Regions from separate parts of the Halobacillus sp. ABH2_015 genome, predicted to be linked through region 3. Evidence: riboswitches for the same ligand, from Rfam matches in the RefSeq annotation. Region 3 holds a riboswitch; each other region holds the start of a gene.

Region 1 (7,217 bases), 100 kb from region 3:
CTCCATTGGACTGCTGGCCGCAGCATAACGCTTTTTCGGGATCCTCCCTGCTTCAAATCCAAGCCGTCCTGCCTGTATGGCAAGCTTCATCGCTTCCGCCATTTTCACAGGATCATCGGCGGCAGATACAGCAGTATTCAACAGCACACCATCAGCGCCAAGTTCCATCGCCGCTGCTGCATCGGCTGGTGAACCGATGCCCGCATCCACAATGACCGGCACTTCGGCCTGTTCAATAATCAAATCCAGCTGATGCGGATTGAGAATCCCCTGCCCTGACCCAATCGGGGACGCCCCTGGCATTACGGCGTGGGCTCCCATTTCTTCCAGTCGTTTTGCAAGGACGACGTCATCCGACGTATAAGGAAGAACCGTAAAGCCTTCCTCCAACAGCATTTCCGTCGCCTTCAACGTTTCGACCGGATCGGGCAGAAGCGTTTTTTTACAGCCGATTACTTCTACCTTAATCATATCGCAAAGTCCGGAAGAATTGGCTAATTTTGCATGCCGCACCGCCTCTTCAGCATTTTCCGCCCCTGCCGTGTTAGGCAGAAGTGTATAACGGCCGACATCGAGCTGTTGAAGCAGGTCCGGCTGCTGCGGTTCAAAAATATTCATTCTCCGGACGGTAAAGGTAAGGATATCGGTTTCCGATACGTCTACAGCCTTTTTCTGCGTTTCAAAATCAGGATATTTCCCTGTCCCCAACAGCAGTCGTGAGTTAAACGTGAAATTTCCAATCTTAAGCATGATTATCCCCCTCCTACGAATTGGACCAGTTCCATTTGATCGCCTTCATGCAGCTGTGAATGGCCGTGCTCGCTTTTTTCTAAAATGGTGTCGTTCAGTTCCACCATCACCACCCGGTTATCCAATTGAAAGTGGCTCAGAAGCGTACGGACATCAGCCAGGTGGTCAGGAATCTCATGCCACTCGCCGTTAATTTTCACATTCATGATGATCCTCCTTTATAACGTGATGAAGCTTTGTCCACTCGTCACCCAGTCCGGCTCCACCGGCTTCCCTTCGATTTGGTCCGCCACCAGCGTTCCAGTCACCGCCGAAAGCAGGATGCCGTTCCGGTAATGGCCTGTCGCCAGCCACAGCCCCTCTTTTTCAGGATGTGGACCGACATAAGGAATGCCGCTTTTCGTCTGCGGCCGGATTCCGGCCCACGTAGCTTCCATTTCGGCATTCCGAAGTGAAGGAACGAGGCGTCGGGCTTTTTCCATCAATTGAAAAAGGCCCTCTACAGTAACGGACTCGTCGAAGGAACCCACCTGTTCAGTGGCGCCGATAACGAGGCGGTTTCCCGCCTTCGGAACGATGTAGCAGCCTTTTGTGAAAAGGGTCCCTGTGATGAGCGGCCGTTTCGTCCGGACAGAAAAGCACTCCCCTTTGACCGGGTACGTTTCCACAATGGTGCGTTCAGCATTCAAAAGCGAAGCACTCCACGCCCCGGCCGCTGCGATGACCGCATCCCCTGTATACGTGCCTCCGATGGTGTTGACTCCAATGATCCGACCGTTTTCTTCCACCAAACCGGTGACGTCCGTGTGTTCCAGGAAATCCGCGCCGAGCGCTGCGGCCGAAGCCGCATACGCTTTTGTCAGCTTTGGTGCGTCTACCTGTCCGTCTTCCGGCAGGTATAATGCTCCTGTAATCCTGTCGGAAAGAGACGGCTCTGTATCACGCATTTCATCACGATCGATCCACCGGGCTGTTTCACCGACCGCTTCCTGCGATTTCCCCAGCTGCTTCCACGCTTCCTTTTCCTCATTCGTAAGGGCAATTTTATACAACCCTTTCTGCTGGAGTCCGATATCCACCCCGCTGAGTTCTTTCAATTCAGCTGCAAGAGAAGGAAACATCGCCCGGCTCGTTCTCGCCATTTGAAAAAGCGGATCGTCCCCTTTCCATTCGGACTGAGCCCCAAGCATGCCGGCGGCGGCGCTTGATGCTTTCTGTCCAGTTTTCCCCCGGTCGATGACGAGGACTTTTTTCTGCCGCTTAACCAGCTGATACGCAATAGAATTCCCAATCACTCCACCACCCACAACAATTGCGTCATAAAACATCCCTTCATCTCCTTCCCAGTCGGTATTGATAACGGCGGACCGCCTTTTCCGCATCGTCTGCTAATAGAATGCCGGATAGTACAGCCGCTCCCGACGCTCCAAAGGGCTGAAGACGGCTGACATTTTCCGGTGTCAATCCCCCTATCGCGGTGACAGGCAGCGAGACTGCCTGTGTGACCCTCTGCAGAGCCTCGAGCCCGCGTCCCGCCGATCCAGGCTTGGATGCTGTCTCAAAGACATGTCCGAACAAAATAAAATCTGCTCCCCGTTTTTCTGCAGTGACAGCTTCTTCTACAGAATGGACCGAACACCCGGCGTTTAAAAAAGGAAAAGCCCGCTTAACCTCTTCGACCGGAAGACTGTGTCCGGCCAGCTGCACGTGAGGCACTGCTTTTGCCACGGCTACATCCACCCTGTCATTGATGACGAGCTTTTCGGTTGGAAACCCAAGGTCTGTCAAAGCATCTACAGTATCCGCCACTTCACTTGCGGACCACTGCTTTTCACGAAGATGGAAGAAATCAATCATCGGTTCAATCGCAGCCACCCTTGTGCACAGTTCCTCCCTGGACTGCCGCCCTGTGGAAATGACGTGCAGTTTCATTCACGTCCGGCTGCGATCGACTGTTTTAAATCAAACGGCCATTCCTCCATACGGTAAGCCATTTCCCAGAACATATATTCATACTGACTGCTGATGATAAACAATTCCTTCATCCGGGATCTGCCGGCATCTGTTTTCGCTTCAGCCAGTTCATCAAGGCGCTCGATCTGCTCTTCTACAAGCGTCCGGAACCAATCCCCTCCGTAAGCCGCAATCCATTCCTGATAGACCGGTTCTTCCGGTGACGATTCTTTCAAATGTTCGCCGACTTCATAATACAGCCAGTAGCACGGAAGAATCGTCGCAATCACATCCCCTAAGTCCCCGTTATACGCTCCTCTGTACATATGGGACGCATACGCATAGGCCGTTGGTGACGGTTTGAACTGCTCCCGCTCTTCCTGCGTAATGCCCAGCTGCTTCGAAAAATTCTCATGAAGCCCAAGCTCAGCTTCATACGTACTTTGAGCATGAGACGCCATATTGGCCATGACAGCCATATCTTCAGACTTTGCAGCTCCCAGTGACTGGACACGGGCAAAATGAGACAAGTAATACGAATCCTGAAGCACATAATAACGGAACTTTTCGAGAGGAAGCGTTCCCTCTCCAATCCCTGTGACAAAAGGATGGTGAAAACTTCCCTCCCAAATCTCATCCACGGCCTTTCTGATTTCTTCTGAAAATGTCATATCCACTCTCTCCTTTGTTGAACGATCCGCCACTGATTTTTTCCACTAAAAAAGCCACTTTCCCCGGCATAGGAAAAGTGGCTGATATACATTTATTTTCATAGACATGTATAGGTATCGGCCACTTCCCTACGCTGGTATAAACCAGATCAGGTTCCAAGAGTCTTAAAGCATCACTTTAATCTCAGCCTTTGAGAAGGCACCCCTAGTGGATCGCTCGTTATTCAATTCCCTTTCATCGTAACACGTTAGAATTTTTTGTCAAAAACAGATTTTCGACTGCCGTTCCACGGCTTTCTGGATACTGTTGGCGGTCCATGGAGGAATCGGGACGGGACTCTCGTTCAGACCCGGCTCGACCCAGACCATGTCCCCCACTTCTTCCGGACTCTTTATATAGGGCTCTCCTGTGAAATCCGTAGTCAAAAACACGATATTCAGAACCTGGATATCCCCGATTAAAAAAGAATTGCTGTGTACATAGGTAAGGTCCCCATCCAAAGTGAGGCCGATCTCCTCTTTAATTTCACGGCGGACGTTATCTTCCAGCACATCAAGGGAATCCGGACTGAACTCCATTTTCCCTCCAGGCAGCGAATACAATCCTCCCGCGTGCTCCTCTTCCGGTGACCTTTGAATAAGTAGAATATGGTCCTCTTTCATAATGGCCGCTTCTACGTTTATGATATAAGAATACGACATATACAAACTCCTTCCCCCACCAAATTCGACACACCGCTTCAAACTCCTCCCCTTCATGAAGAAAAGATTTTTGAGCATATTCATTGTGTCTCTTTATTATAAACCGTTACACAGAACGGATAATAACGTCTTTGACTTTCTGCATCGCTCCATTAATGGCAGAAGCCTTCAGGGAAGCGAGGTAGACAACGACACCTGCTCCTTCTTCCACCTTACCAAAGCGCTGGATATCCACGATAATGGTCCTCTGCAGGGAAGGACAAGTCATTTCATTTCATTCTAAAAACACCCGCCCTTTTCAGGACGGGTGTTTTTTTATGCTCATCTCAGGTAAAATATGGCTCGGAGAGGAGGAAAACAATGACACAACTGAAAGTCCTTTCGGCGTGGAACATCCTTCCCGCTGCGCTTTTGATCACTGCCGGATGGTTTCTGTTGGATGACAATCCATCCAACACCTACACGGGATCCCTCTTTCTTATCCTGTTCTGGACAGTGAAAAGCGGACTGGACGCCTGGAGGTATCACTTGATCCGCCAAAATAAGCATGCCATTTTAAACTTCGGCTTTACCGCTGTCAGTCTTGTCTTGTTGTTTTATGTCCTCTAAGGGAAGGCAGCATTTAAAGAGAATCATCCACTTATAAGGAGCGGATACATATGTTAAAAAAGATTCGAATCCTCTTATCAGTCATAATCATCCTTTTGTCCGGCTACGGATTATGGACAGATAAATCAGGAGACCTTTTGTCTTTCACTCTCGCAGGTTTAGCCATTCTTATGGTTATCCTTGGCCTTGAAGAACAAAAAGAAACAACTAAAAAGCGTGCCTCCATTTATTATGCGGTCTCTGTTTTCTGTCTGTTTACTTCCATAGCCGGATTCATCCAATAATAAGAGTCCCTTTAGATGAGATCCCTATTCCTGCAAACGCGACTTAAACATCCTAGACCGCATAAGGGAAGGCGACGTGGAGTGTTCGATGGTGACGCCTGCGGAAAAGCATGAGGTGAAGATCCACTTGGGCAGGTGGTTTTCGTACCCAAGTCAGCTGAGGCCGTGCCCGCGGCGGGCATCCACCGATCAGCGGAGCGTGACAATCGCAGTCCCCCCCCTCGAGGAGAAAAGCTTTTTCTACATGAGGAGAGCCCCTGGAGAGGGCTCTTTACACCAACGTATGGATAAAATCAATTTCACTCATCACCTGTATGCCGTTCCGTTCAAGCAGGGCCGCCGTGACCCCTTTTCCGGTAACCTGTCTCCCGCTGAACGTGCCGTCATAGACGAGGGTACTGCCGCAGGACGGGCTTCCCTCCTTCAACACTACCGTATCAATCTGCAGATCTCTTACCGTTTCCAACGTCAAATAAGCCCCTCTTATGTACGACTCTGTTACATCGGTTCCTGTCTTTTCCATTACACGGGCCCGGCCTTTCAGGACATCCTCTCCATCACCGCCGATAATCTCTGCCGGAGGGCGCGGGACCATGAATCCTCCCAGCAGTTCCGGGCAGGCGGGAACCGCTTTCTTTTCCAATATTAATTTTTGAATTTTCTCCTGGAGGCAGTCGGTGCCATCGTAGCGCACTTTCATACCAGCCAGACAGGAACTGATCAAAATCACCCTTCTTTTCCTCCCTTTATCTTTTATTAAAGCTCTGTTAAAGTCTGTTGTTGATATTTTAAACGATTACTAAATCGTTTCCGTCTGGAATTAGGGGTCCGGTCCGTTGTTTACTCAGAGCGTGGGATGCCAGGGAAAACCGTCCGCTTTCCGCGGGGAACGATGAGCCTCCTCGAACTTCGTTCTCCGGGGTCTCCCCTTGTTCCTTTTTCCCGCAGGAGTCTACCTGTTTTCCCTGCCATCCCTTTCGTAGTGGTGTAACGGACTTCGGTTATGTCCTTTCTAACTACCCTTCTTTGAAGAGGCGGCCTTGGGAATGGCGGGACTCCTGTGGGATGAAGGTACATCGTGAGACCCCGGAAGGCGCTGCCTGAGGAGGCTCACGGTACCCCACGGAAAGGGAGTCATTCCCAAGGCCGCCTCCTACAAATCCCATAACAGAAAGAGATGATCTGAGCTCATATGTTAAATACCAACACCAAGCAATAACAGAGCTTTATTAAAAAGAAAGTCCAGACCCTGCTGACAGAGTCCGGGCCTTCCACCTAAACCACTTCCATCAGACAGACACTAAAATACTCTCTTTCATCTGATACGACACGCTGAAGCAGAAAACCGCTCGATCTGCCCAGTTGAATCATATCTTCCGGATCATATTTATAGGAGTTCTCTGTATGGATTCTTTCCTGCTTTTTCATCTCAATGGTATACCCGCCGACGGAAAGAACCTGATCCCTGACGCTTTCCAGGTGCATTTCAATTCTCCCGGCAGTTGAATTATAAAGAGCCACATGAGAAAAACTCTCCACATCAATCGATGCTCCATGTTCACGATTCATCCTTGTGATCAAGTTTTTATTAAACGCTGCGGTCACCCCTGCCGCATCATCATAAGCGGCTTCTATGATCGTTTCGTCTTTTTTGCGATCAACTCCGAGGATCAGCTGATCGCCGGGTTGCAGGAGGCTTCGGATATTTCCGAGAAAACGCTCTGCCTCCTCCGGTTCAAAATTTCCGATCGTAGAGCCTGGGAAGAAAACGACTTTCTTCTTCCCCTTCAAATCAGGGAGTGTAAACGGCTGTGTATAGTCCGCACTGACGCCTTGAATATGAATCCCCGGATACGATGTCTGCAGCTGAGTCACCGTATCCGCCAGAAATTCTTCAGAAATATCGATGGGAATATAGCTTTCAATGTTCTTCACATGATCCAGCAGAATTTTCGTCTTTTTACTGCTGCCGCTGCCCAGCTCAATCAGGGCGGATGGTTCATGGAAAACGGATTTCCATGCACTCAGGTTTTCCAGAAGAATCTGCGCTTCTGTCCGTGTCTGGTAATACTCCGGCAGATCTGTAATCTGTTCAAACAGCTGTGACCCCTGCTCATCGTATAAAAATTTAGAGGAAATCCATTTCTTTTCTTCTAAAAGACCGGTGAGAATATTGGATGGCGCCTTTACATTCAAATGCGTCTTCATACATCCTCCGCCAATCGGATACCGCTGAACTGCCAGCGCA
Region 2 (7,217 bases), 750 kb from region 3:
CAGGCTTTCATGGCAGGATTAAGAGTATGAAGGGACATGAAAGCGGCTCCTTTCTATTAATAATCGATTCAGTTGAACAGGAAGGGGAGGTTCAACAGGCCAATCCGGAAGTCGGTTATCGTTCCAAAGATGTTCTGGGAGACCATCGTAAGCGATCCTTCCTTGTTCCATCACAATCACCCTTGTCGCATATTGGTGAACAAGCTCCATATCATGTGTGATCATCAATAAGGTGGTCCCTTGTTGAAAGCGCTGCTCAAGCAGAGCCATCAGTTGTTGGGTCGAGACCGCATCCTGACCGAAAGTCGGTTCATCCAGCAAAAGAAGCGATTGATTTTCCACGATCATCGTGGCCACGCTTAAACGGCGTTTCTGCCCCTGACTTAACTGATAAGGATGATGCCTGTCTAATCCATTCAATCGGCACAGGGAGAGCAGATGTTCAACCTGCCGGCGTATTTCCAATTCGGGTGTTCCCCGCTGCCTTAAACTGAAAGCAATCTCCTCGAACACTTCATCGGTTACAAATTGGTGTTCCGGATTTTGAAAAACGTACCCCACCTGTGTCCGTAAGTTGTCCGCTCTCCATTTTTTCATGGATGTCCCTTTCCAAGTCACTGTGCCTCTGTCCGCCTTTGTGATGCCGGCCATTATTTTGGAAAGACTGGATTTTCCACTTCCATTCGCCCCTACCACAGCAATCCATTCTCCTTCATAAAGGGAGAGAGTGAGATCCTTTAAAATATGTTTCCACTGGACATCGGATAATTCCAAGAGCGCCTTTCCGCGTCTGTTCGGGTCACGAACATTTGATGGAACTTCAATGTTCCGCTGCGATAACTCCTCCAGGGTAAATGGATAGGGAGGAGGGCAGTCTTCGTCTATGCTGTACTGCACAGCATAGGGAAGCCGGATCCCCTGATTGTGGATGGCGCGGCCCTGGTTATTGATGACTTCTTTTAACGGCCCCTTTGTAAGAATCCCGCCATCGGAGTGGAGTACAATGACATGCTTGAGAAGTTCCAGCCATCCTTCCAATCTGTGTTCGATCACAATCAAGGTGAGACTTCTAGTTTTTTTTATGGAAGTCAGAATAGTAATGAAATCACGAGCAGACTGCGGATCCAGATTAGCTGTCGGTTCATCCAGGAGAAGGATGTCCGGCTCCATCACCAGCACACAGGCAAGGGCCAGTTTCTGCTTCTGTCCGCCGGACAAGTGATGGATGAACGACGTTTTTTTATCCAGTAGATTCACCTGTGCAAGGACATCATCTATTTTGTGTTCCATCTCCTCAGCAGGTACATGAAGGTTTTCTAAACCAAAGGCGATTTCATCCTCGACGGTCAGCATACAAAATTGAGTTTCGGGGTCTTGAAAAACACTTCCAACAGTTTTAGCCAGCTCTCCCGGTTTGAAGTCGCTTGTTGAACGTCCGTAAATGGCAGCACGCCCATTCATCTCGCCATCCAAATCCTCCGGGTAAAGCCCGTTTATACATTGGACAAGCGAGCTTTTTCCTGAACCGCTCGGGCCAAGGATGAGGGTGTCCTGTTCGTTTTCGATGGAGAGGGTGATATCCGTCAATACGGTTTTTTCATTTTCTTCATACGTAAGCGTCAGGTTTTCCAATTGTACAGCCGTCTTCATCAGGAAGCCTTCTTCTTTCTTAATTCCCGCCCGAGAGCAAAACTGGAAAGGACGCCGGTACGGGCAAGTCCGTCAGCCACGGCTTTACCCAATACTCCGGAAATCACAGCGCCGCTGACCATACGGACAATCAGCATGGCAGCGACGTATCCACCACTTAACGCAGCGTATCCAGATTGGAAATACCCCCATGCGAAACTGAAAACGGCAGCCATCACGCCGGCGAGCATGAGTACAGAAAGATGATAAGACCGGTAACGCGTCAGAGCAAACGCACTTTCCGCTCCGAATCCCTGAATCATTCCCGTTAGAATCAATAGGGGACCGGAAGCATTCCCGAGCAGAACTTCAATTGTCGCTGCGATGGTTTCAGAGAGAAAAGCTGCGCCCGGGCGGCGTAAAATATAGGCGGCAATGATGGATACGATAAACCAGATACCAAAGATAATATCATATCCGATTGGACCAAAGAGACCTGAGAGAAGTTTTCCAACAGGCAGGAAAGCGAGATAGACGACAGCGAAAACGACGGACAAGACAGATAGAACAACGATTTCTTTGAGTTTCCAGTTTTTCATAAGATGCTCCCCCTGGAGGAAGGGCTGTTGACCGACACCGATACAGTCATGACGGTGTGAGACGACCCTGAAGCTTCTGTCTCACGGAAAACGTTTTCCAACCCTTCGAAAACCGTATGGGTATCTCCGTCAAGTCTTGTAGAATAGTGGGCGGGCGTCACTTGGATGCCCTTCGATTTCATCGCTTCAATCTGCTTGTATATTGTATCCATATAACTGTCCCCTCCCATTGGATAGAGCGAAAACTTAGCTGCTAATGGCTGGGTAATCGAGCGGGAAGTGTCTTCATTCCTCCGTTGCAGGGATTCAGCCATATACGTGTCTCCAGCCGAGTCTCCCGGGCACCCGATTGAATAAGTCGCATGAAAAGCCGCATGAACACCTTCTTTGGATACATGAAGAAGGATAGCCTTTGTCACATCAAAAATATGTTCCATCCGCCCCCGTACCGTCGTAGAGACATCATCGGTATCGAGCCATACTTTAGATGTATCCACTTCCTTTAAGCTTTCCAGAATTATACCCGCAAACTCATCACTCATCGGATGTATGGAAAACGAACATCCAGCAATTTTCGATGTACCACAAACTTGATTCATCCATCATTCCTCCTTTTTTTAAACACAAAGCTCTGTTAAAGTCTGTTGTTGTTATTTTAAACGAGTACTAAATCGTCTCCGTCTGGAATTAGGGGTCCGGCCCGTTGTTTACTCAGAGCATGGGATGGCAGAGAAAATTGTCCGCTTTCCGCGGGGAACGAAGTTTGAGGAGGCTCACGGTACCCCGTGGAAAGGGAGTCATTCCCAAGGCCGCCTCCTGCAAATCCCATGACAGAAAGGGGTGATAGGAGCTCACATGTTAAATAACAACACCAAGCAATAACAGACCCAAACACAAAAAAACTGCATCCCATGGGAATGCAGTCCGTTGATCGATGAATAAAACCTGTAAAGGCCTGATTGATAGAACGGCTGCACTTCCCCACGCTAGTATTATCTAGTTCGGGTGCCAAGGGTCGGATCATCCTCTCAGCCGCTCGCAGCAGCTCCCCTAGTGCCTCATATGTATACAGTTTTTTGTATTGACTCTATCGTAGCGGATGTTGGAATATTTGTAAATGTTTATTCTCCTTTTTATGAATACGAATGATAGAGTTCATTTTCAAAATCTTCCAATCGTGATACGCTGAAGATAATAGAATCTGTCATATCTTGAGTGGAATAAAAGAGTCGGACAATCAGAAGACAAGGGATACCATCAATGGGAAGGGGAAGACAGATATGAACACTCACATGAATCGCACAAGCAGGTGGATGAAGCGGTATGCACGTCCATTGGAAGCAGCCAGATGGGAAGCACTTTTTGAAAGAGGTCCTAAAGAAAAGGTCCTCGTATACTTGAGTGCGTTCCAAAATGAAGATGGAGGTTTTGGTCACGGAATTGAGCCGGATTTTCAACTTCCAGCTTCGTCTCCAATGGCCACATGGGCAGCTTCCCAAGTGCTTGCTGAATTGAATGTATCTTCCAAAGAGCCGCTGCTTCAACAGATGGTTTCCTACCTCCTTCGCTCATACGATCGTCAATCAGGGATGTGGCCTTCGGTTATTCCTGAAGTCAACCATTTTCCTCATGCGCCCTGGTGGTCGTGGAGGGAAGGGGTGCAGTCCAACTGGATGTTTAACCCGGGGGCGGAATTGGCCGGTTTTCTCATCGACTGCTCTCAAAGGGATACAGAAGCCTGGAAAACGGGTGTGGCTGGAGCCGTTAAAGCTGTTGAACATTTGATGAGTGTCAGTGAGATGGATTTCCACGAATGGCAGTGTTTTCAAAATCTACTAATCTCCGTGGACAAGCATAAAGGACTCGTCCATAATCAAATGCCTTACGGGCTTGATCAGGTGCAGTCCCACCTTCTTACGTTAGGCGAGAACTGTTTCAGTCAGGATCCTTCGGAATGGGGAAGTGGGTACGGTGCGCTTCCGACTGACATAATATCGTCCCCACAGCATCCGTTGTATGCTAAATACAAACCTTTAGTTTTGGAAAACATCCGTTATTATTTGAAAACGCTGAAGGAAGAAGGCATCTGGGATATCAGCTGGGACTGGGGAGACGGAACAAAAGCTTTTGCTGCAGCTGAACAACAGTGGAAAGGAATTACGGCGGTTCAGCGTTGGAAAATTATCCATGCTTTTCAAGGGGAATGGTAAAACGGAAGAGAGGCTGTAGCGCCTCTGTCGGACGTAGATGTTGGAAAAAGAGAGGTTATTGGGATCCTGTTTGCTTTACTGAGCAGCAAGTGCTGGTTTTGTGGTCATCCTTGTCCATGAGGTGAACGTCCATGTGACCGGGAGTATTGGTGTCGATGTTATTGATGGCTGAATCAAACAGTGTTTTACAAGCGTCTGCTCAGTGGATGACCTGAAGGAGACACCCCTCGTTTAAACCTGACCACTTTTCGTGAATTATCTTTTTCCCTGAATATAAAGGAATAAAGAAAACCGGGATACATGTGTTATGTATCCCGGTTATTTTTATGGCTTAAATAATCTTAGTTTTAAGTTGTCTTCATTCTGAGAGCAGTCCAGATAAGGAAGTTTTTCATAAGGATAGTACCGCACAGTTGTCGGGTTCATATCAAGCAGGCCGAATAGTTCCTTCATATCCGTAATCCGGTTCAATTGAATGAGCGTATCTTTCCCTGCGAACGATTGGAATCTTGCAGACGTAAATCCTTCTTCCTTGATAAAGTTAAGAATGTCCATTAGTTAGTCTCCTTATGGCCGTAAGCTGGTTGGACATGTGCTCATTATATTTTCATAGACGTAACCGGATTCAATCCCTACCGGCTGTTATTCTACAATAACAAATATCTCGGGAAATAGCCAACTTTTCCCGTTTACTTATTGTTTTTGTAATATAAAAAAGAAAAAAGCCACGTATCCAAAGACACGTGACTCGTTTTAGTAATAAGGAGAAATCATTAAATAGACAACGACGCCTGTCAAACTGACATAAAGCCAGATCGGCATCGTCCAGCGGGCGATTTTCCTATGTTTATCCACTTTCATTGCCAGACCTCTGAACAGTGTTAACAGGGCAAGGGGTACAATAAGTGCGGCCAGCACAATGTGGGTGATCAGAATAAAGTAATAAATACCTGCCACCAGACCCTCGCCGCCGAAGGACGTTGATTCAGACATGGAATGGTACGTGAGATATGAAACTAAAAACAATGCTGTTGTTGTAAAGGCAGCAAAAATGAATCGTTTATGCCACGTAATATTCTTTCGGATAATCATGAATAAAGCCGCCAGCAGAAACACGAATGTGAAGGAATTGAATACGGCATTAAGTAATGGGAGCAGTGTAATGTCAAAGCTGGTCTCGCTTCCAATTTCCGGGAGGAACAACAAGGCCACGACAATTAGATTGATAGCAATGGACAATCCAACCACCCATGGTACATAATTAAAATCTTTTTTTATTTCCAAAGTAAAACCCCATCTCATAATAGACTGCAGGAATAGTATATAAAAAATCCGCTTGAAAATCATCTCATGATGTCGAACGTTAACGAAACTGTCACTTCATGATGGCTTACAAGCGTGACAAAAGACGGAATAATGGGCTGACCTTTTCCGGAAAGAATCCATAGGATACGTACAAGGAGGGAAGATTATGCGCCCGAAGTACTTGTTTTTGAAATTTCTGGGATTTGGCGGGGAGCTGCTCCTATCCGGAACAGGGGCTGCTCTATACACGTATCTAGAGGACACCGGGAGGGGATTTGATCCCAACCCTGTATTCTGGCAGGCCTTTATCACGATCCATCTGACCATGTTGATAGTTCTGCCATTATTCTTACAGGGGAGAACGTTAGGCATGCTGCTGACAAATATGTCTGTCGTTTCGACGCATGGAGGAAGCCCTCATGTGTTTCAATCCATGATAAGAGCTGTTCTTGGATTCGGCCCGGTTCTGTTGACCAATGGATGGTGGCTGTTTGTCTCTGCTGCAACATCCGTATTGGATAAAAAAGGACGGAGCTGGGGGGAACTCATATCCTTTACAATGATGAAGCCAAAAGAACCTAAAGAGAAGTAATGTTTCTGTATTCAATCGAAAAACCGGTTCCTGTAAGGCAGCCGGTTCTATTTATTGGTTTAAATCTTGAATGAGTGTTTGCAGGGTCTGCTGCTGGGTTTCTATAGACTTCCGTGTGTATTCGGCCATTCGTTGATAGATTGATAAAATAAGCTGGCCATACTGATCACCAGGTACAGCCCATTTTCCATTCAACGCGGTCCATGTGCGGGCGCTTCCCCGTGCAACAAGTTCGAATCGTGGATCTACAATCTTCACCCCCTCAGGAATATAATCGCTGGAAGCATAGGCATATAAGTGTTGAATCTGAGCGTGGACACCTTCTTCGGGTGTCGGAAAGGATGCCCCGGCCACTCCACCACCTACAGCACCAATACCTGCAAAATTATTCTGATCTCTCTGTACATCGCCGGTGAAACGGAAATAGTTCGTTTCATGCACGGCCTGGGCAAACGCAATATCCCCTCGTATGCCGTAAAGGTTTCCGTATACCATATAGTACTGACCAAGCTCTGGAGCACCGGGATAGACCGAACGGACAAATTGGTCAAGCTGACAACCGTCAATCACACTCTGCCCAAGAATGGTCCACTTGTCTTCCTGTGTTTCGGGGGCAGGTGAATCTGGTGCGGCTGGGAAATCAGAACCCGACCAGATGAAGGCGTCGATGATACCGAACGACTTCAATTGATGCACAAGAGCTTTGGCATGATCCATTTCTTGAAAAGCGCCGGCTTGAACCCGGTAATAGGTGAGGCCGCCGATATCTAAAGTGGTGATAAACGAGGATAATCCGGCAGCGGTAAGCCGGTTCATCCGTTCCTCGGCATTTTTCCTTTCTCGGAACGATCCGGCAATGACCCGGTACAGATCATCTTCCGG
Region 3 (7,217 bases):
CCTTACTTTCAAGGCAGCCAAGACGGACTAAATGGCCTACCATTTCCCTTTTTACATCTTCATCGATCAGCTGGACATCCTCTTCCTTCGTTTCACCAAAGTACAATTGGTGCAGCTGGTAAATCCGCTCAAGTTCCTTGATCGGCTCAGGATGATCGTCCACTCTGAGATCTACAGCGACATCGCTTAGTCCGCCGTAGCCTGCTTGATCACGAACGACGAGCACGGCCGCCGACTGCTTTCCTCGGCTGTCTCCCCCTGCTTCCTGCGCCGCTTGGATGGCTCTAATGAGACGTTCGGCCAGGGGGCCTTCCGATTGTTCAAACGCATGTCCCATATGGGTCACCGTTTCTTCATTTACTAATATGTTTCCTTGAGCCGCATAATGCTTCCCTGTGATTCCCCCAGCCCAGTCATAACAGTCTTTCCCGGTAAAAGTCGCTGCCTGACCGGAACGGTCGACAACTCCGACTTGACGGTCTTCCTTTTGAAGGTCTTCGTCCGTTAACTTTTCGATGACTTCCTCCGCAGACAACCCTGCCTCAAGGAGTTTCAACCCTTCCGGACCGTAGGCAGGGTTGGCAAAAGCCTGGGTGGCCACCGCTCCCACACCTGCTTTCGCCCATGGAACGACGGAGCCGACGCCTAAAAACTTGGACTGTACGGCCACGCCCCATTCCTCACGGCCGGGGTCACAGGCGGCAATCGAAAATGTAGCAATGATTTGATTGTTCATCTCTTTTCCCTCCAATATCCTTACCATTCGACAACACATTCAGATTTCCTTCTCTTCCCATATTCCGATTAACAATAGAAAATAACGGGTAATTTCACTGTAGAACATGATATAAACAAAGGAGCAGTGAAAAAAATGAAACCACTTGTACGTGAATACACAAATGATGAACAGTTGAAGGATATGGTAGAAAAACTGAAGAACGAAGGCATTGATAACGAAGAGATTTACATCCTGTCCCATGATGATGACCGGACCGAACGGATTTCGAAGAGTGTGAATGCGAATACGATTGGTGCTTCCGAGCAGGATGCGAAAAGCGTCATCACGAATATCTTCAGTAAAAAAGGCGATGAGCTCCGCACAAAGATGCAGGAAATCGGATTCTCCAAAGAAGAAGCTGGACAATATGAAGAAGACCTGGATGAAGGAAAAGTACTTCTTATCATAACCAATCCTGCAAAAGCTCAGGCAATTCTCTCCTGATAAAAAAGCCCTTGACGCAAAACATGCGTCAGGGGCTTCTGTTTAATAAGTTGTAAACCATGTCCACTTCTGCAGATAATACGTAGCATAGCGGATGGACGTCAGATTGTCCTGGTAGGTTTCATAGTCGGTTGTATAATGGCCGTCTTCATTGGACCAGATCCTCGTGAAGTAATCGTTGACCTCCTGGAAGACCACCTCCTCCCCGGGCCCGTGGATGACGACATCCGCTTCCAGGTTAAGGTTGGACAGGTTTCTTCTCGTATAGTTGGCGGAACCGGCGACGATGGCGTCATCATCCGGCCCATCTATATACAGCATTTTCGTATGATACTGCTCGACGTTCGTGTCATACCAGCGCAGCTTGATGTTCTCATTTCCGAGGTTCTTCAGCTCGGCAGCCACCGGCAAATTGGGCAGCCCCGGCTTCTCATGGCCGAACGCGGTTTTATTGGGATCCATAATGATGCGTACTTCAGCCCCGCGGTTGGCCGCTTCATCGATCCGGGCGGTCACCTTTTTATCAGCTAAATAATACATCCCGATCCATACGTCATCCCCTTTACCAGCGTCCTCCAGCTTTTCCAGCACGGCGTCATAGATCTTTCCTTCGGTCACGAACTGTGTGTGAAGCGGTCCTTCCTGCTCTTCCCATTCATAGCTGCTGTAGTCGATGAATTCCCCGCCGGAATAGCGGGCCACCGCTTCTTCTGCTTCCAGAATATCTTCAATGATCGGCCCTTCCATTTTAAAAGCAACGTTCTCATGATACCCGCTGGCATCGTGAGGATTTGCTGTGGATACAACGGCTGAATCCTCAGTCACAAGCAGCTTCCGGTGGTTCGCCTTGATATTCAACAGCTTCATGTAGGATCGAAGCGTCACGTCAGGGGCCTCCTTGGCAATCGGGTTGCCGATCCATCCGTCCCCTTCCGTCCCCATCCATGAAAACAGCAGGCGCCAGGCACTGGAGTATAACGGATTGGAATCTCTCAGTTTGTCCAGATTGGTTAAGACGACGTTCACCCCGCCATCTTCCAGGCGGCGGATCGTTTCCGATTCATAGGAGCCGTAAATGGTATTGATTTGGTCGGTAATAAACACGACTTCAAGGTCAGGCACTTCTTCTTTTCTTTCTAATACAGCGTCCACGAGACGACTGCTGATTTCGGGAAATTCATTTTTCCCGTTCGTGTAGCCGTTGAAAAGAAACATATCAGCGACAATAAAATCATCCGCTTCCCCTATAGTGGCATACATCTCCTCAAAAACCTGAAGATCATGAACCGTATCCCCCTCTTGATTCTCATAGGAGAGGTCACGGAAAAACTCGATATCCTCCATCTGATGGACACCGCCCTCGTAGGAAACGCCTTCCGGGAGCGCTTTCCATGAGGTATGATAGGCAATCATGACCGAAAGGATCAACACGATCAAAAGCAGCAGCCAGACCCATTTCTTCTTTAATAACCCCTTTATTCTTTTCATTCTTATCCCCCCTGGTCTCTGCCTGTCTTTTCACTACCCGGGGGTGTTTCAAACATGGAAAAAAAAGCCTTCTACCGCAGGGGCAGAAGACTTTCCTCATTTAATGAAGCAGCAGCTTTGGACGCTGTATGAACAAAAGGCTGATTACGATGGCGCTTAAGATAAACGCAGGCAGCATGTATCCGCCATTATAAACGAGGGAGTACAGCCAGACCGGCTGTCCTTCCGGCGCAAACTCACCGTAAAAGATGATCCCTGCTGCGAAGTGACCGAAGAAGCGGAGTACACTGCCGATAAAGCATCCCGCGATGATCCACCCGACGAGAGCTTTCGTTTCCTTGGAGCGGATCGCATTCCAAAGCGGTTTGGCCACGATTCCTGCCGCACCGATCACCGCAAACGCCACAATGTAGTCCAACAGCGTCTGCAAAGGGGTGATGATATAGGCACCGGTCAAAATCTGATAGATGCCGAGCAGCAGTCCAGTCGCCGCGCCTCCCTTCACGCCCCAGCGGAAGGCCATAATGAAGACCGGCACCATTGCAAACGAAACGGAACCGCCCTGGGCCCATAATTTAAATGATAAAAACGGAAGGATATCCAGTAGTAGTGCTAATGCGGAAAAGATCGCAATTTCTACTAAAAATAGGACTCTGCGGTTTCTCATTCCAGCATTCCTCCTTTAAAAAAAGACACAAAAAAAGCAATGCAGACAGGGACGCTTCCTGATGGAGGGATCCCGAATGCATTGCACCATCAAAAAAGCCGCCATCCCTGCGCCAGTACTAACTGACAGGTTCGAAGGGTCTGAACGAGGTTCACTCTCAGCCGCTAGGCTCCCCTTGTAGGCTTTGTACCGATTACTCTTCTTGCTATGCTTCTATTATATCAAACTTCTCTCCGATGACAAAACTTATTTCCCGGGCAATGGAGTCTATTTTGTATTCGTATACATCTGGAAGAATTCCAGACTGCGCTCAACAATCAAATCCTGGTCATGATCCAGTGTTGCGACATGGTAGCTGTTTTCCAAATGGACAAGCTCCTTGTGCTCCGAAAAGACCGAATCAAAGATCACTTCTGAATTATTGGGCGGGACGACGTGATCCTCATCCGAGACGAAAACCAGAATCGGGCAGTGAATCGTATCAAGCCGCTTTTTCACCTGATCCATTAAGACCGTGATTTCGGTAATGGATTTGACCGGTGTTTTGTCGTAGGCCAGTTCATCCTGGCCGGGGTCTTTAATATCGGAGCCGATGGCATCAAGAAAACGTTCGTCTGTCGCCGCACTCTCCTCCATCACCGGGATGTCGATTGCTGCATTGATCGGAATAACCCCCTGGATGTCCTTATGCTCACCGGCCATATAAAGGGCAAGCGTTCCTCCCATGGATAAACCGACGACGAATATAGAACTGCACCGTTCATTCAGCCATTGATAGGCGCTCTCCACTGATTCGATCCAGTCCTTATAGGACGTCGTCTCCATATCCTCCGGTGCTGTGCCGTGTCCTTTCAACCGTGGACAGTAAACGGTATAGCCTTCGCGTGCGTATGCTTCTGCGAGCGGACGCATGCTCTGGGTCGTCCCTGTGAACCCGTGGGAGACGAGTATCCCCACCTCATTGCCCTCGTATTTGATTTCCTCTGCCCCATCAAGAATGCTGTACTCGGCCATCTGGTTTTCCTCCTTTTGTTTTGGTGGAACCTAATATCCGTTTCAATACCGCCTTTTCGAGCCATGCCCATGGAAGAAGCCTTTTCAAAAGCACGTTGGTCCGGACGCCCGCTCCGACTGGATAACGCAGTTTTTTCAGCTTGTCTTTTTGGATCAGTCCTGTCATGAGGTCGGCGACGGAAGCCGGCTGGGCCCGTGACTCTTCGTTCAAGGCACTCCACAGTCCTTTTATGTAGGAAGCATAAGGCGACGAAGGATTGTGTACTTCCTCTGGAAGCTTCATACCGGACGACCAGATATTCGTCTGAAAAGAGCCTGGTTCAATCAACGCGACATCAATGCCGAATGGCTGCAGTTCAAAGCGCAGGCTTTCAGAAAGTCCTTCCAGCGCATGCTTGGACGATACATACGCCGATAGCCCCGGAAAACCGATCAATCCACTGACACTGCTGACATTTAGTATTTTTCCGGACCCTTGGCGCCTCATGACGGGCAGAACAGCCTTCGTGACGGCTATAACACCAAAGACGTTCGTATCGAACTGCCGGCGGTATTCCTCAAGTGGGACCTGTTCCAGGAACCCTCCTACCGCATAGCCCGCGTTGTTCACGAGCACATCCACCCGCTCCAGTTGTTCTGCTTTTTCCTTAAAACGTTCAATCGAGGTATCATCCGTGACATCCAGCTGCCACACTTCAATCTTCTGCTTCACGTCTTCCGTCAGGTCTGCGTTTTGGAAAACCGACGCTTTTTCCATATTCCGCATTGTTGCAATGACACGGAAGCCTTTCTCTGCACATTTCACAGCGGTCTGCTGTCCGAATCCGCTGGAGGATCCGGTAATCATAACGGTTGGCTGCATCGATGGTGTCCTCCTTTATCTATTCGTCTACCCTTTTCCTTTCGTTGTCACACGGGGAAACTCCTTTTTCGATATGCAGGCGTTTCCTGCTTCTTTTTCACGTTCGTCAAGAAGGAATGGTATAGTTCGAGCTTGAATAATGTTAGAATAGGAAAGGTTAAGACCGAATCAATTAAATAGAAAGGAAGTTTCATATTTTATGAGTACCAACATGAAGCTTCAGAAGCTTACACCTGAGTTTGACCCGTGGGAAGCCTACATGGACGTAAAGGAACACGGGCATATGACGTTATCCAATATTGAATTTACGACGACGACGCTGTGCAATATGCGCTGCGAGCACTGTGCGGTCGGATATACCCTGCAGCAGAGGGACCCCGAAGCGCTGCCGATGGATTTGATCCGGAAGCGACTGGACGAGATTCCTCATCTGAGGACTTTGAGCATTACCGGCGGGGAGCCGATGATGTCGAAAAAATCCGTCGAAAACTATGTGCTGCCCCTGTTGAAATACGCTCATGAACGCGGCGTACGCACACAGATCAATTCCAACTTGACGCTTCCTTATGAGCGCTATATCCCGATCATCCCCTATCTTGATGTTTTACATATTTCGCATAACTGGGGAACGCTTGAAGAATTCATCCACACCGGATTCGCCCGCATGGAGCGCAAGCCTTCCGAGGAAAACCGGAAGAAATTCTTCGACCGGATGGTGGAGAACTCCCAGCGTCTCGCGGATGAAGGCGTGATGGTATCCGCGGAAACGATGCTGAACCGACGCACCTTCCCTTACCTGGAAGCGATCCACGATCATGTGAAGGAAATGAAGTGTGCAAGGCATGAAATCCATCCGATGTACCCGGTGGACTTCGCCAGTGCTCTTGAAACGCTGAGCCTTGAGGATATGCGTACAGGAATCAACCGTCTGCTTGATCACCGCGATGAAGATACGTGGATGCTGTTCGGCACCCTGCCTTATTATCCATGCAGCACCAATGATGAGGATCTGGACATGCTGAAGCGCCTGTACAGCGCGAAAAATGTGACGGTAAGGAACGACCCGGATGGGCGCTCCCGCTTGAATGTCAACATATTCAGCGGCGACATTATCGTCACCGACTTCGGGGACGAGCCTGGTCTTGGCAACATTCAGGACACTTCCCTGGAAGACGCATACCAACAGTGGATGCAGACCGACACGGCGAAAAGCCTCAACTGTCACTGCCCGGCGGTGGAATGCCTCGGTCCAAACGTTCTTGTGAAGAACTCGTATTACCAGGACGTCGATTTTCAGAAGCGGGAAGCGAAAATCACCCTGTAATCTCCAAGCAGTGCTCCTCTATTCAGGGGCACTGTTTTTTTACAACATCACCGACATGTAAAGGAGGTCTTGATATGCCGCTCCTACAGCATAATCAGACAACGATCCAATATACCGTCCATAAACAGCCGCAGCTGCAGTTCACGAAAATTTACCTGGATGATCTGAACGGGGTCCAGGTGACGGCGCCTGAGGAGAAATCGGATGAGAAAGTCCATGCGTTTGTAGAAAAGAAAGCCGACTGGATCATCAATCATTGGCAGAAAACGCACGAAGACCTCTACCTTGGACCTTTCTTATTGGAAGAAGGACAGAAAATCACCTATCTCGGCCGCTCCTATAAGCTGTTATTTGAGCAGACAGACTCAGAAAAGACGACCCTTTCATTCCAGCAGGGAAAGTTTAAATTCTGCACCTCCCCCGCTTCCAAAGATGAGCAGACTGCTCAATTGAATGAGCACATGACCGCCTGGCTCAAGGATAAAGCCGCTGAAAAATTCAAGGCACTGAGCACGCATACGGTCGAAGTCGAGGATGACCTTACCCGTCTTGGAAGCAGACAGGAGGAATCCATCACCATCAACTGGCGGCTGATCCAGCGGAAAAAAGCGGCTATCCAAAGCGTCATCGAAGATCTTTA
Region 4 (7,217 bases), 2.1 Mb from region 3:
CCGTCCCGGATTATGCCGATCGTCGGATCCGGTAAAAAGAACCGGATCGCCGGTGCCGTTAGAAGCCTGGATTACACCCTTACTCATGATCAGTGGTTTGAAATTCTACAGAGCTCCATGGGCCATGATGTACCGTAATTCATTTACAAACGTTTGATTCTATAAAAAGGACCGGAACGACGCTCGTCATCGCGTCGTTCCGGTCCTTTTCAGCGTTTATAACTCTCCAACAGCCTTCCGGATATCCTCCGCTTTCGTAATGGCGGATATGACAGCTGTGCCGGATGCGCCGGCTTCCATCACTCTGTGTGCATTTTCCGTCGTGATGCCCCCGATGCCGACCACAGGCATGTCCGGCTGTCTATCTTTTAATTCTTTGATCCATTCCGTACCGGAAACCGGGTTGGCATCCTTTTTACTCGTTGTAGGATAGACCGGTCCTGCTCCAAGGTAATCAACGAGATCAACGGGGCTGTTTTCCCATTCATCCAGGTCGGAGACGGACAGACCGATCACCGCATCAGGATGTGCCTCCCGGATCCCCTTGACGTGTTCATCCGACTGACCGACATGGATGCCTTCCGCGTTCAATCGGCGGAAAAGGTCCACATCATCATTTACGATGAATAAAATACCGGCGGATTTACAGCGCTGCTGCAATGCAGCCGCCAGCTGATATTTTTCATTCCCCTGCAGCGCCCCTTCCCCTTTTTCCCGGAATTGGAAAGCCGTAATGCCCCCTTCAATCGCTTCGTCCAGGATGGATAAAGGGTCCCTGTCACAGTCCTGACTGCCCATGATCAAATATTTTCTGAGCTGCTGTTCCAAATTCACCGGTCCGCCTCCTCTTCTGCTCCCAGAGCATCGATAAACGCAGGAACAAATGTCCCGGGTCCTGACACATGAGGGTGAGAAGCGGCCTGTTCTGCTGCTTTACCAAAATGATAGAGACCGGCCCGGACGTTTCCTGCGCGGTCTCCTTCAATGGCAAGAAACGCAGTGAGAACGGCACCAAGCAGACATCCGGATCCTGTGACTTTTGAAAGCCATTGGTGTCCTGTATCGTTTTTGAAGACTTCTCCTTCATACCCGATCACATCGGTTTTGCCTGTGCAGACAGCCATCGTCTGATAAAGTTCAGAAACTTTGAGAGCAATCTCATCGGTATTGGAGGCTTCTCCAGAGTCCACCCCTTTTGTTTCGACTTTCTCTCCAGCAAGGAAAGCCAGTTCTCCCGCATTGCCTTTGATCACATCGACATGAATTGTCGACAATATTTTCCTACAGGCCTCTTCCCTGTAGGAGGTGGCAGCGACTCCTACAGGATCCAGAACGACAGGGACGCCGGCTTCATTCGCCGCTTTTCCCGCCTCCAGCATCGCTTCCACCTGCTGCTCGTTCAATGTGCCGATATTCAACAGAAGGCCGTCTGCCAAACGAGCGACATCCCCGGCTTCCTGAACGGCATTCGACATAATCGGCGAAGCGCCGAGAGCAAGCAGGCCGTTGGCTGTATAATTCATGACGACTGCATTGGTAATGTTATGAATCAAAGGGCGTTCACTCCGCAGCTTCTGGATCAATGTTTGTGTCATGGATGAAAAACCTCCCTGCGTACAGCGAAATGATTGGTCGGGCCGTCCCCTTTACCAAGATCGAAAGAATGGCGAATAGCCTCTGTCACAAAATGCTTGCCCTTCTCTACCGCCTGCGCGAGCGGATATCCCTGGCTCATATAAGCGGCTATAGCAGCCGAGTACGTGCAGCCTGTGCCATGGGTATTCGCTGAATCAATCCGTTCTTCTTCGAAGGTGTGCAGCTCATATCCGTCATATAGAAAGTCGACCGCTTTCCCTTTTAAATGGCCGCCTTTTACAAGCGCAGCACCGGCTCCCAGCTGTTCTACAATTTCCACAGCTGCTTCCTTCATATCCTCTTCATGATGGATCCTTCGATTGAGAAGGGTTTCTGTTTCCGGAATATTGGGGGTGACAAGCGTCGATTCTGGTACAAGATGCCTTTTTAAATAGATCTGTTCTTCCTGCTCTACAAGCGGATCTCCACTTTGAGCAATCATGACAGGGTCCATAATATACGGAGCATCGATGGTCTGCATCCAGTCTTTAATGACCTGCATCATTTCCTTATTGGCAATCATCCCTGTCTTCACAGCGTGCACCGGCATATCATCACTTACCGCAAACAGCTGCTCACGGATGAAGGAGTCAGGGAGATGATGCACATCTTTGACTCCTGTCGTATTTTGGGCGACAACCGAAGTCACCACACTCATACCATAGCTTTTCAATTCCTGGAATGTTTTCAAATCGGCCTGGATGCCGGCTCCTCCACTTGGATCCGTACCGGCAATTGTTAATACACATGCGGGTTTCATTGAACCACTTCCTTTCCTATCAATCATTCTTTTCAATTGGATTTCATCAGGACTGCGGGAGCGGGCTTTCCACCTTCACTCTTGATAAAAGGAACACAGCAATGACCGCTCCTGACAGACTACTCACTAGAAACGACGGAAGAAACGCAAAGACCGCTGCTGAGCTTCCCATGAACCAGCTGGCGAAGGGAACGGCGGCCAGAGCACCAATCACACCTGTGCCCAGCACTTCTCCTGCTGCTGCAGAAAGCTTCCGTGCATAAACCTTATAAAATACACCGGCAAAAAACGCCCCGAACATACCTCCGGGAAAAGCCAGAATCGTCCCAAGTCCCAGCAGAAAACGCAGCAGGCCGATGACAAAAGCGACCGCCACCGCTGGAATCGGACCGAGCATTACGGCTGCCATGACATTGACGGCGTGCTGGACAGGGTAGGCTTTGGCTGCTCCAGCGGGAAACCATAAAAACTGCGAGCCTAGTGTACCTACGGCCACAAGGACGGCCATGAATGTAAGAATTCTGGTTTTATTCATCAGTCAGCTCCTTCCTGGGAATAAAATAAAAAACCAGGTCCACCGGGGACCTGGTTTTGATAGAAGAAGTCGATCAATGACGATCATGTGACTACTTCCCTCCGCTGGTATTAACCAGATCAGGTACGTAAGAGTCAGAAAGCGTCCATGCTTTCCTCTCAGCCTCTTCAGGCTCCCCTAGTAGTTTTGAAATCTATTCACTTGCATCCATCATAACAAAACTGGTTGAATCTGTCATCATCTCCTGCCTCATGCAGCCAGGCAAAAAGACTTCCGTTCACTGCGGCCCGGGCTTCTCTACTTTTTTCAGGAGCCACAGCCGCACACTCAGCTCCAGTAAAAATAAATCATCCGCGTTCAACAAGGACAACCCCGTCAGCTGTTCAATATTCCTCAGCCGGTGCAGAAGGGACTGCCGGTGCAGATTCAGTGCCCTCGATGTCTGGCTGACATTGCTGTTGTACTTGTTATAAACCATAAATGTATGAAGAAGCTCCGCCTGCCTTTTCTGATCATAATCAATCAGGGGCTGGAGAGTATCCTGAACAATATCCTCGATTTCTTTTTTATGGGATAAGGCCATCAAAAGCCTGTTCATCCTTGTCTCCTTAAAGAATGTCCGGCCCCCGGCCTCGTTCTGCTGCTCTCCCATCTGCAGGGCTGTCCGCGCTTCCTCATAGCTGTGATGGAAGACTTGATACCCTTCTTTATGACACGAAATCCCCCATTGGATCGTGACACCAGCCAGCAGTTCGAACAAACGCCTTTCGACAAGGTCCAGAAATTGATTCGCTGCTTCCTCACTGCCTGCTTTATCCGCCTCCAGAAAGATGATGACTCTCTCTTCATCAAAGGTCGTCATCACCTGCCGTCCCACCATGTGCCCGGCATAAGCGGCCTCCTTCTGGATGTAATAGTTGCGGCTCTGTAGAGAAGAAGAAGAGGGAAGCTGTCCATCGTTTCCTACTGAACGGCTTGCCGGCCGATGGAACAGAACCTCTCCGACAAAGCAGACGTAAGGTTTCTCAAGATCATAGCCGAGAAGCCTGGCTTTCGACAACAGCTGCTTGTCCATGCGCTGCTCCTGCTTCGCCAGTTCCAAAAGAAAGTTATCCTTGAGACGGATTTCTGTCATTTCGATGGCATTTTCCTTCACGAAATAAAGGGCACAGGCGGTCAGCGTGTGCTCAAGAATCGTCATCATCTCTGTTGTTACCTCTTGGTCCTTTTCCGGCTGAAACAACAAATATCCCTGTTTCTTATAGTTGGATAGAATCGTAAGCTGATAACAGCATTCTTCACCGATTTGATAAGCTTCTATAAAATGTGTAAGCGGGTGCTCCACACGGAAAGGATGCTCAATTAAAGAAACAACCGCTTCTTTACGCCCGTTCAACGCTTCAATCAGGGAAGAATCAAAATGCTGATTGGCCCGGATGTGCTTCAAATGGTCACTGATGGCATTGGGCAGCCCTGTGTATTGATAGAGGATGGTCGTGATTTCCTGAAGTCCCTTCCCATTCAGCACGCAATTGATCAATTCCTGACGGATCCCTTCGACATGCCTGTGAATCTTCTGTTTCTCATCATTGATTAACTGCAGCACGCCTTGAAGAATATCCGCAAACCGTACTTCCCAGGGGATTTCCACAAGCACGAGCTCATGTTGTTCAGCTAGAGCAATGATACGATCAGGGATTTTAAACAAATGACGGCCGGTGGCAAAAGCCAGAATGGAAGCATCTGACCGGATGACATCCTTCACGTAGGCCTCCAGGGCCGGGATATCCTCCCCGCATCCCACTCCCGTGCTGAGAACAAATTCATTGTTTCTCACAAAATTTTCGACAGGCGTCTCTATGACAGAGATCCACTCCACATCACGCTCATAAACAGGCGTCTGCACGTTCGCTTTCTCTAACATCGGCAGCTTCAATACCTCTTCCACAGGTACACCCATCCCCACTCCCCCTTTTTCAGTTGTCCATCCACGTTCGAACCGTATCTGTATCTACATTGTTTCCCGTAATGATCAAGACCACAGGCCCTTCCAAAATCGGCTGATCAAGGAGATAGCCGGCTCCAACAGCGGCTGCACCCTCTACGATAATTTTATGATGATCAAGGAGACTGTATAATCCTTCTTTAATACGGTCTTCCTGTAAAAGCACACCTTTATCCATCAACGACCGGGTCATAGAAAATGTATAACGGTTATCCTCACCAATGCCACCCAGCAGACTATCGGCCAGGGTATCCTCTTCTTCCAGCCTAACGACCGCCCCTTTTTTCAGACTGGCCTGCATGACGGCACTTCGTTCCATCGTCACCCCGGTGACTGAAACAGCAGGATCCATCTTTTTCAAAACGAATCCGATCCCGGATAAAAGGCCGCCTCCGGACAGCGGGATCACCACTTCTTTCAGTTCAGGAAGCTGTTCCATCAATTCAAGACCGATGGTTCCCTGTCCAGCAATCACCTCGGGGTCATCAAAGGGCTGGACGATCGTCATTCCATACTTAGATGCCAGCTCCCTGCAGCGAACAGCAGCTTCATCCTGACTGACCCCCGTCCGTTCGATATCCGCCCCCAGACGCTTCAGACGTCTAAGCTTCGCTTCTGGAACACGACGGGATAGGCAAACCGTACAAGGAATACCCATCTGCCGTGCTGCGTAGGCGGTGGCGATTCCATGATTTCCTGTAGAAAATGTTGTCACACCACGCTTTTTTTCATCTTCTGTTAAAGATAGCAGCTTGTTTGCCGCCCCCCTTATTTTAAAAGATCCTGTAGGATGGGATTGTTCCATTTTCAAGTAAACCGGCTGCCCTGAGCGGTCGGAGAAATACTCCGAATACACAAGCGGCGTCGGTTTCACGATGCTCCCGATACGTTTCCTCGCTTTCCACACATCTCTCAACAACAGCTGTTCCAAAGAATCCCCCCCTGAAATAGATAAAAAATTCTGATTATTACTTATTATAGGGGATGGATTGATAGTCGGAAAAGGGGCAGAGAGGGGAATCTTTGTAAAACCCTCTAAAAAAAGCCCTCCCATGACGGGGAGGGCTTGATGTATTCAGGATGATTTCTTCTTTCCAGACGTCGTTGTTTTCGTTCGTGCTGCTTTGGTCTTGCGCTTTTTCGTGGGTCCTTTTGTCTTTTCAAGGGATTTTTCCAAGGCGTCCATCAGACTTGTAACGTTATCCGGAGCCGGTTTATCCTTCGCTGTTGTAATTTCTTCATTATTTTTCTTCGCTTCAATCAGTTCCATCAACGCTGTCCGGTAGTCATCTTTATATTTCCCAGCATCAAATTCGGTGGTCAGCTGGTCGATCAATGTAACAGCGGTACTCAGTTCTTTTTTACTTAAATCAGATTCTTCAGGGACATTCGGGACATCCTGGACACTCCGCACTTCATCAGGATAATGGATCGTCTCCATGACTAAGGTGTTCTCATACACCCTTAAAACAGCCAGCTGCTCCTTCGAGCGGATGATGATTTTGGCAATCCCGATTTTACCGGTATCCCCGAGTGCCTGACGCAGAAGGCTGTAGGCCTTGGCCCCGCCTTCGTTTGGAGAGATGAAATAGCTCCGTTCAAAGTATATCGGGTCGATCTCCTCCAGTTTTACAAAATCGAGGATTTCCACCGCTTTATCGTCTTGTTCCTTTTTCAGCTGCTCTAAATCCTCGTTGTCCAGGACAACAAACTTATTTTTCGCATACTCGTAGGCCTTAACGATTTCTTCACTTTCGATTTCTCTGTCACAGACAGGACAGCTCTTTTCATATTCCACCGGCGAATGACACTCTTTATGCAGCTGCCTCAGCTTAATATCCTTATTTTCTGTAGCAGCATGCAGTTTCACAGGAATGTTGACCAGACCGAAACTGATGGTTCCTTTCCACATGGTGTGCATAGTGATGGCTCCTTTTTTCTTAGCTTTTGCGTTCAAAGTGAAAATATGTTCCATCCTGAAAGGACAACCTAAGGGAAAAAGGAGGGAACGTATGAAACGCCCGATGCTGCTTACCCCGTCCGACGATCTCCCTGAAGGCGGGGAGTGGATGTATGAACCAAAATATGATGGCTTCCGTGCATTCCTCGAATGTACATCTGAAGGCATCCGCCTGATCAGCCGGAACGGGAAGGATTTAACAAATAAATTCCCTGAAATCAGTGAAGCCGTCCCTCCTCCGCATACAAGTCCCTTTATTCTGGACGGGGAAATTGTCATTCTGAATACAGCTTTTCAAGCCAATTTCGACCTTCTCCAAAAG

The links. Region 3 has a riboswitch for thiamine pyrophosphate ahead of thiT (energy-coupled thiamine transporter ThiT). Riboswitches for the same ligand answer to the same signal wherever they lie in the genome.
Region 1: it holds a riboswitch for thiamine pyrophosphate, as region 3 does, so the genes downstream of both, tenA (thiaminase II) here and thiT (energy-coupled thiamine transporter ThiT) in region 3, are expected to answer to the same signal.
Region 2: it holds a riboswitch for thiamine pyrophosphate, as region 3 does, so the genes downstream of both, ACXAD6_RS10210 (YkoF family thiamine/hydroxymethylpyrimidine-binding protein) here and thiT (energy-coupled thiamine transporter ThiT) in region 3, are expected to answer to the same signal.
Region 4: it holds a riboswitch for thiamine pyrophosphate, as region 3 does, so the genes downstream of both, thiW (energy coupling factor transporter S component ThiW) here and thiT (energy-coupled thiamine transporter ThiT) in region 3, are expected to answer to the same signal.

What each region holds. Positions count from the first base shown of each region.
Region 1 is NZ_JBSWUG010000002.1:1,269,812-1,277,028, reverse strand. Features, by position in the region: gene ACXAD6_RS06785 (thiazole synthase) at 1-750, opposite strand, end outside; gene thiS (sulfur carrier protein ThiS) at 753-956, opposite strand; gene thiO (glycine oxidase ThiO) at 969-2,078, opposite strand; gene tenI (thiazole tautomerase TenI) at 2,083-2,682, opposite strand; gene tenA (thiaminase II) at 2,679-3,374, opposite strand; TPP riboswitch at 3,484-3,591, opposite strand; gene ACXAD6_RS06760 (NUDIX domain-containing protein) at 3,636-4,076, opposite strand; gene ACXAD6_RS06755 (hypothetical protein) at 4,183-4,344, opposite strand; gene ACXAD6_RS06750 (hypothetical protein) at 4,437-4,685, shown strand; gene ACXAD6_RS06745 (hypothetical protein) at 4,736-4,969, shown strand; gene ACXAD6_RS06740 (2-thiouracil desulfurase family protein) at 5,241-5,699, opposite strand; gene egtD (L-histidine N(alpha)-methyltransferase) at 6,245-7,177, opposite strand; gene egtB (ergothioneine biosynthesis protein EgtB) at 7,174-7,217, opposite strand, start outside.
Region 2 is NZ_JBSWUG010000002.1:1,914,473-1,921,689, reverse strand. Features, by position in the region: gene ACXAD6_RS10225 (energy-coupling factor transporter transmembrane component T family protein) at 1-38, opposite strand, end outside; gene ACXAD6_RS10220 (ABC transporter ATP-binding protein) at 19-1,650, opposite strand; gene ACXAD6_RS10215 (ECF transporter S component) at 1,650-2,228, opposite strand; gene ACXAD6_RS10210 (YkoF family thiamine/hydroxymethylpyrimidine-binding protein) at 2,225-2,827, opposite strand; TPP riboswitch at 3,190-3,290, opposite strand; gene ACXAD6_RS10205 (hypothetical protein) at 3,509-4,438, shown strand; gene ACXAD6_RS10200 (hypothetical protein) at 4,763-4,993, opposite strand; gene ACXAD6_RS10195 (DUF420 domain-containing protein) at 5,192-5,740, opposite strand; gene ACXAD6_RS10190 (RDD family protein) at 5,910-6,335, shown strand; gene ACXAD6_RS10185 (N-acetylmuramoyl-L-alanine amidase) at 6,387-7,217, opposite strand, start outside.
Region 3 is NZ_JBSWUG010000002.1:1,167,679-1,174,895, reverse strand. Features, by position in the region: gene ACXAD6_RS06155 (DUF1028 domain-containing protein) at 1-736, opposite strand, end outside; gene ACXAD6_RS06150 (YflT domain-containing protein) at 872-1,222, shown strand; gene ACXAD6_RS06145 (phospholipase D family protein) at 1,265-2,710, opposite strand; gene thiT (energy-coupled thiamine transporter ThiT) at 2,811-3,377, opposite strand; TPP riboswitch at 3,465-3,563, opposite strand; gene ACXAD6_RS06135 (alpha/beta hydrolase) at 3,645-4,391, opposite strand; gene ACXAD6_RS06130 (SDR family oxidoreductase) at 4,369-5,253, opposite strand; gene yfkAB (radical SAM/CxCxxxxC motif protein YfkAB) at 5,453-6,577, shown strand; gene ACXAD6_RS06120 (YgjP-like metallopeptidase domain-containing protein) at 6,652-7,217, shown strand, end outside.
Region 4 is NZ_JBSWUG010000002.1:3,313,773-3,320,989, forward strand. Features, by position in the region: gene ACXAD6_RS17160 (aldo/keto reductase) at 1-138, shown strand, start outside; gene thiE (thiamine phosphate synthase) at 217-834, opposite strand; gene thiM (hydroxyethylthiazole kinase) at 831-1,595, opposite strand; gene thiD (bifunctional hydroxymethylpyrimidine kinase/phosphomethylpyrimidine kinase) at 1,592-2,395, opposite strand; gene thiW (energy coupling factor transporter S component ThiW) at 2,442-2,930, opposite strand; TPP riboswitch at 3,010-3,119, opposite strand; gene ACXAD6_RS17185 (PucR family transcriptional regulator) at 3,208-4,890, opposite strand; gene ACXAD6_RS17190 (pyridoxal-phosphate dependent enzyme) at 4,907-5,866, opposite strand; gene ku (non-homologous end joining protein Ku) at 6,011-6,856, opposite strand; gene ligD (DNA ligase D) at 6,948-7,217, shown strand, end outside.